DNA from 2 places in the Streptomyces sp. WG5 genome. Region 2 is predicted to be linked to the other one. Evidence: riboswitches for the same ligand, from Rfam matches in the RefSeq annotation. Region 2 holds a riboswitch; the other holds the start of a gene.

Region 1 (3,397 bases), on a different contig from region 2:
GCACCTGTCGACCGACCAGGGCACCACCCGCAAGACGCTGTGGAAGCTGTTCGACGGGACGCTCGTCGAGTCCGTCCTCATGCGCTACCCGGACCGGGTGACCATGTGCATCAGTTCCCAGGCGGGCTGCGGCATGAACTGCCCGTTCTGCGCCACGGGGCAGGCGGGGCTGGACCGGAACCTGTCCACCGCCGAGATCGTGCACCAGATCGTGGACGGCATGCGGGCCCTGCGGGACGGCGAGGTCCCTGGGGGACCGGCCCGGCTCAGCAACATCGTGTTCATGGGCATGGGCGAGCCCCTCGCCAACTACAACCGCGTCGTCGGTTCCATCCGCCGCTTCACCGACCCCGAGCCCGACGGCCTGGGCCTCTCCCAGCGCGGCATCACCGTCTCGACGGTCGGTCTCGTCCCGGCCATCCACCGCTTCACCGGCGAGGGCTTCAAGTGCCGCCTCGCCATCTCGCTGCACGCGCCCGACGACGAGCTGCGGGACACCCTCGTCCCGGTCAACACGCGCTGGAAGGTGCGTGAGGTGCTGGACGCCGGGTTCGAGTACGCGGCCACGTCCGGGCGCCGGCTGTCGATCGAATACGCGCTGATCCGGGACATCAACGACCAGGCGTGGCGCGGCGACCGGCTCGGGCGGCTGCTCAAGGGCAGGCCCGTGCACGTCAACCTCATCCCGCTCAACCCGACGCCCGGCTCGAAGTGGACCGCGTCGCGGCCCGAGGACGAGAAGGCGTTCGTGGAGGCGATCGCGGCGCACGGTGTACCGGTGACGATCCGGGACACCCGCGGTCAGGAGATCGACGGGGCGTGTGGTCAGCTCGCCGCGAGCGAGCGGTAACCTGACCGGCGTCGCACATCGTCGTACGACAACGTCATACGGAAGTTCCTACGGAAGTACATCTTCATATTCCGACAGGGGAGCGCCACAGCGCTGAGAGTGCGGCACCGGCCGCAGACCCTCCGAACCTGGCCCAGGTCATTCTGGGTAGGGAGATCGGTCACCACTCGAGCTGTTGCGCCCTGCCCGGGACCCTCGCCAGGGTTCCGGGCGGGGCCGCGTCTTCTCCTGGTCACCCAGGAGGAATCCAGTGAGCATCATCAAGAGGGCCACCGTCCTCGCCGTCGGACTCGGCATGGCCGGCGGCCTGACCGCGTGCGGAGCGTCGTCCGACGGCGACGGCCGGGGCGACGGCGACCCCAGGACCGTGACCCTGGTCAGCCACGACTCGTGGGCCGCGTCGAAGGACGTCATCGCCGCCTTCGAGAAGAGCTCGGGCTACAAGGTCCGGGTCCTGGAGGACGGCGACGCCGGGCAGGCCGTCAACAAGGCCATCCTCACCAAGGACAACCCGCAGGGCGACGTCCTCTTCGGCGTCGACAACACGCTGCTGTCCCGGGCGCTCGACAACGGGCTGTTCCAGCCGTACGAGGCGAAGGGATCCGACCTCGTCCTCCCCGAGTACCGGACCGACCAGGACAAGCACCGGGTCACGCCCGTCGACACCGGGGACGTCTGCGTCAACTACGACAAGGCGTACTTCAGTGAGCACGGGCTGACGCCGCCGGACTCCTTCGACGACCTGATCGAGCCCGAGTACAAGGACCTGCTCGTCACCGAGAACGCGGGCAGTTCCTCGCCCGGGCTCGGCTTCCTCCTCGGCACCGCCGCGAAGTACGGCGACGAGGGGTGGCAGGACTACTGGAAGAAGCTGAAGGCGAACGGCGTCAAGGTCGTCGACAGCTGGGAGCAGGCGTACAACGAGGAGTTCTCCGGTTCGTCCGGCGGCAGGAAGGCCAAGGGCGACCGTCCGCTCGTCGTCTCCTACGCCTCGTCCCCGCCCGCCGAGGTCATCTACGCCGACCCGCAGTCGGCCACCGCGCCGACGGGCGTCGCCACCGGCACCTGCTTCCGCCAGGTCGAGTACGCGGGTCTGCTGAGCAACGCCGGCAACCCCGAGGGCGGCAAGGCACTCCTCGACTTCCTCATCAGCAAGCGGTTCCAGGACGACATGCCGCTGAACATGTTCGTCTACCCGGTGCGGGAGGCCGCGCAGGTTCCCGAGGCGTTCCGGAAGTTCGGGCCGCAGGCCGAGGACCCGCAGACCATGGAACCGGCGAAGATCGCCGCCCACCGCGACCAGTGGGTCACGTCGTGGACCTCACTCGTACTCAAGTAGCCGAGCGCCGGCGTCGCACGGGGAACGCGGCGCGGCTGGCCCTGATGGCCGTGCCCGTCGCGTTCTTCGCGGTGTTCTTCGCCTACCCCGTCGCCGCGATCGTCGCGCGCGGGCTGGAGACCGACGGGTCCTGGCAGTTCGGGCGGATCGCGGACGTGCTCGCGCGGTCCGACGTCCGGCACGTGCTGTGGTTCACCACCTGGCAGGCGCTGGCCTCCACCGCGCTCACGCTGCTGATCGCCCTGCCCGGCGCGTACGTCTTCGCCCGCTTCGACTTCCCCGGCAAGCAGGTGCTGCGGGCCGTCGTCACCGTGCCGTTCGTCCTGCCCACGGTCGTCGTCGGTACGGCGTTCCTGGCGCTGGTCGGGCGCGGCGGGCTGCTCGACGAGCTGTGGGGTCTGCGGCTGGACACCACCGTGTGGGCGATCCTCCTCGCGCACGTCTTCTTCAACTACGCCGTCGTCGTACGCACCGTCGGCGGTCTGTGGGCGCAGCTCGACCCGCGGCAGGAGGAGGCCGCGCGGATGCTCGGTGCCTCGCGGCCGAAAGCCTGGCGGCAGGTGACGCTGCCCGCGCTCGCGCCCGCCGTGGCCGCCGCCGCGCTGATGGTGTTCCTGTTCACCTTCACCTCCTTCGGCGTCGTCCAGATCCTCGGCGGCCCCGCCTTCTCCACCCTGGAGGTGGAGATCTACCGGCAGACCTCCCAGATCTTCGACCTGTCCACGGCCGCCGTCCTGACGCTGATCCAGTTCGCCGCGGTGGCCGCCGTCCTCGCCGTGCACGCCTGGACGGTACGGCGCCGGGAGACGGCCCTGCGGCTGGTCGACGCGGGCACGACCGCGCGCCGGCCGCGCGGCGCCGGGCAGTGGGCGCTGCTGGCCGGGGTCCTGGTCACCGTCGCCGTGCTGCTGGTGCTCCCGCTCGCCGTGCTGGTCCAGCGGTCACTGGGCGCACCCGGCTTCGGCTACTACCGGGCGCTGACCCGCGAGGACGGCGGCGCCTTCCTCGTCCCGCCGATCGAGGCGATCGGCAACTCCCTCCAGTACGCCGTCGCCGCCACCGCCATCGCCGTGGTGATCGGCGCGCTGGCCGCCACCGCGCTCACCCGCCGCGACGCGGGCCGCTTCGTGCGCGGCTTCGACGCGCTGCTGATGCTGCCGCTCGGGGTCTCCGCCGTGACGGTCGGCTTCGGGTTCCTGATCGCCCTG
Region 2 (3,397 bases):
TAGACGTCCGGCGCCGAAGTGCGCAGGCGGTCGTCGGCCAGGACTTCCCCGTGCGCGCCGAGGCCGATCCCGGAGCCGGCGAGCCACGTGGTGGCGGGCCGGGCGCCGATGCCGACGACGACCGCGCCCGCGGGCAGCCGTGAGCCGTCGTCGAGGACCACCCGGCCGGGCTCCCCGGGCTCCCCGGGCTCGACGCGCTCCACGCGCGCGTGCGTGCGCAGTTCGGCGCCCGCACCGGCGTACCAGTCCGCCATCTTCGCGGCGACCTCGTCGGGCAGCACACCGGCGAGGGGCCGGCCGGCGGCCTCCACGACGGTCACCGCGCAGCCCGCCTCACGCGCGGCGGTGGCGAACTCGGCGCCGATCCAGCCCGCGCCGACGACCACGATGTCGTGCTGCCGGGCGAGCACCGGGCGCAGCCGTTCGGCGTCGTCCAGGGTGCGCAGCAGGTGCACGCCGGGCACGCCCTCCGCGCCGGGGAGCCGGATCGGTTCGGCGCCGGTCGCGAGGACGAGGACGTCGTACGGCACGGGCCCCGCGGAGGTGTCGAGGACGTGCGCGCCGGGGCGGACGCCCAGGGCCTCGCAGCCGAGCCGCAGGGTGATGCCCAGTGCCTCGAAGTCGACGTCGAAGGCGGAGCCCTCGGCCGTGCCGAGCAGGACGGCCTTGGACAACGGGGGGCGGTCGTACGGCTGGTGCGGCTCCGCGCCGATCAGCGTCACGGTGCCGGTGAAGCCCTGCTCCCGCAGGGCGACGGCGGTCTGCACCCCTGCCATGCCCGCGCCCACGACGACCACGCCGCGCTCCGCGTCCGCTCCCCGTTCCCGGGTCTGCTCCTGCGTCTGCTCGCTCACCTGATCACCTTAGACACCCGGTGGTCCGCCGGTCAGTGCCCGTGCGCGGTGACCTGCTCCACAACGCTCGTCCCGCTGCCCCGCTGCGACTCCCACTCCCAGGCCTCCTCCAGGCGCACCCGCCCGTCCGGCAGCTCGACGACGGTGGACACGCAGTGGCCCGACGACGTGTTGCCGTCGGTCTTGAGCTGCACGTAGCGGAAGTCGAGACGGTCGCCCTCCCTGCTTCCCACCAAGCGGCCGCGGACGACGTCGCCGCCCGCGTACTCGGCCCATACGGCACCGTCCTGCTCGTGATACGTGAAGCGGGTTCGCGTGCCCACCTGGCCCGGCGCCTGGTCGGCGACGGGAGCGAGGACGAGACCGTCGAGTGAACGTGCCATGGGCGGAGGCTCCCTTACGAGTGCGATGCGCTGCGGGCTAGGGTGGCCAACGTAAAGCACTCGCGGGAGCCCGGACGCACCGGGCTGAGAGGGAGGCTGGCGGCCTCCGACCGTACGAACCTGATCCGGGTCATGCCGGCGAAGGGAGGGGCTGGACGCCCATGTCGTCTCCGCCACACACGTCGTCACGTACCCCCGACGTCCTCGTCGTCGGGGGTGGGATCATCGGCCTGGTCACGGCCTGGCGGGCCGCGCAGCGCGGGCTCGTCACGGCCCTCGTGGACCCGGAACCGGGCGGTGGGGCCGCCCAGGTGGCGGCCGGGATGCTGGCCGCCGTCACGGAACTGCACTACGGCGAGCAGACGCTGCTCGCCCTGAACCTCGCCTCCGCCCGCCGGTACCCCGAGTTCGCGGCGGAGCTGGCCGACCTCACCGGTCACGACCTCGGTTACCGCAGGTGCGGCACACTCGCCGTCGCCCTGGACGCCGACGACCGCGCCCACCTGCGGGAACTGCACGCGCTCCAGCAGCGCTCGGGCCTGGAGTCCGAGTGGCTGCCCGGGCGCGAGTGCCGGCGTCTGGAGCCGATGCTCGCGCCGGGTGTGCGCGGCGGGCTCCGGGTGGACGGCGACCATCAGATCGACCCCCGGCGCCTCGCCGGCGCGCTCGTGGCCGCCTGCGAACGCGCGGGCGTCGTCTTCCACCGGGTGTGGGCCGACCGGCTCACCGTCGGGCGCGGCGGTGAGCGCGCCACGGGCGTCGTCACGGCCGACGGCACCGCGCGGGAGGCCGGGCAGGTGGTGCTGGCCGGGGGCAGCATGAGCGGGCGGCTCACGGGCGTGCCGGACGACGTGCTGCCGCCGGTGCGGCCGGTCAAGGGGCAGGTGCTGCGTCTGACGATGCCGCAGGCGCACGGGCCGCTGCTGAACCGGACGGTGCGCGCCGTGGTGCGCGGCAACCCCCTCTACCTGGTGCCCCGGGAAAACGGCGAGCTGGTCGTCGGCGCCACCAGTGAGGAACTGGGCTGGGACACGACGGTCACCGCGGGCGGCGTGTACGAGCTGCTGCGCGACGCCCACGAGCTGGTCCCCGGCATCACCGAGCTGCCCCTGGCGGAGACCCGTGCGGGTCTGCGCCCCGGCTCCCCGGACAACGCCCCGCTGCTCGGCCCGACCGCTCTGGACGGCCTGCTGCTGGCCACCGGGCACCACCGCAACGGTGTCCTGCTCACCCCGGTCACCGGCGACGTCATGGCGGACGTCCTGACCACCGGGGAGCTTCCGGCCGAGGCCCGCCCCTTCAGCCCCCGGCGCTTCGGCGCCGCCCCCGCACTCCCGCGACTCTCGGAGCAGCCCGTATGAACATCTCCGTCAACGGCGAGCCGCGCGAGGTGGCTCCCGGCACGGCCCTGGACGCCCTGGTGGGCACGCTCACCGCGGCGTCGTCCGGTGTGGCCGCCGCCCTCAACGAAACCGTCGTCCCGCGCGCGCGGTGGTCCGCCACCGCGCTGGCCGACGGCGACCGTGTCGAAGTCCTCACCGCCGTCCAAGGAGGCTGACCATGGCCGACGATCCCTTTGTCCTCGGCGGTACGGCGTACGGGTCCCGTCTGATCATGGGTACCGGCGGGGCGCCCAGCCTCGACGTCCTGGAGCGGGCGCTGGTGGCGTCCGGGACGGAGCTGACGACCGTCGCGATGCGGCGGGTGAACGCCTCGGTGCACGGGTCCGTGCTGTCGGTGCTGGAGAAGCTCGGCATCCGGGTGCTGCCGAACACGGCCGGCTGCTTCACCGCCGGGGAGGCCGTCCTCACCGCCCGGCTCGCGCGCGAGGCCCTCGGCACGGACCTGGTCAAGCTGGAGGTCATCGCCGACGAGCGCACCCTGCTGCCGGACCCGATCGAGCTGCTGGACGCGGCGGAGACGCTGGTCGACGACGGGTTCACGGTGCTGCCGTACACGAACGACGACCCGGTCCTCGCGCGGAAGCTGGAGGACGTGGGGTGTGCCGCGATCATGCCGCTCGGCTCGCCGATCGGGTCGGGGCTCGGTATCCGCAACCCGCACAACTTCGAGTTGATCGTGGAGCACGCGCGCGTGCCGGTGATCCTGGACGCGGGGGCCGGTACCGCGTCGGACGTGGCCTCGGCGATGGAGCTGGGG

Evidence for each region. Region 2 has a riboswitch for thiamine pyrophosphate ahead of thiO (glycine oxidase ThiO). Riboswitches for the same ligand answer to the same signal wherever they lie in the genome.
Region 1: another riboswitch for thiamine pyrophosphate. It lies ahead of ACP4IX_RS23675 (thiamine ABC transporter substrate-binding protein); the one in region 2 lies ahead of thiO (glycine oxidase ThiO).

Annotation. Positions count from the first base shown of each region.
Region 1 is NZ_JBNGGC010000023.1:56,557-59,953, reverse strand. It holds gene rlmN (23S rRNA (adenine(2503)-C(2))-methyltransferase RlmN) at 1-850, shown strand, start outside; TPP riboswitch at 917-1,022, shown strand; gene ACP4IX_RS23675 (thiamine ABC transporter substrate-binding protein) at 1,146-2,189, shown strand; gene ACP4IX_RS23670 (ABC transporter permease) at 2,234-3,397, shown strand, end outside.
Region 2 is NZ_JBNGGC010000009.1:74,685-78,081, reverse strand. It holds gene ACP4IX_RS11480 (NAD(P)/FAD-dependent oxidoreductase) at 1-797, opposite strand, end outside; gene ACP4IX_RS11475 (hypothetical protein) at 887-1,237, opposite strand; TPP riboswitch at 1,290-1,401, shown strand; gene thiO (glycine oxidase ThiO) at 1,399-2,598, shown strand; gene thiS (sulfur carrier protein ThiS) at 2,595-2,795, shown strand; gene ACP4IX_RS11460 (thiazole synthase) at 2,798-3,397, shown strand, end outside.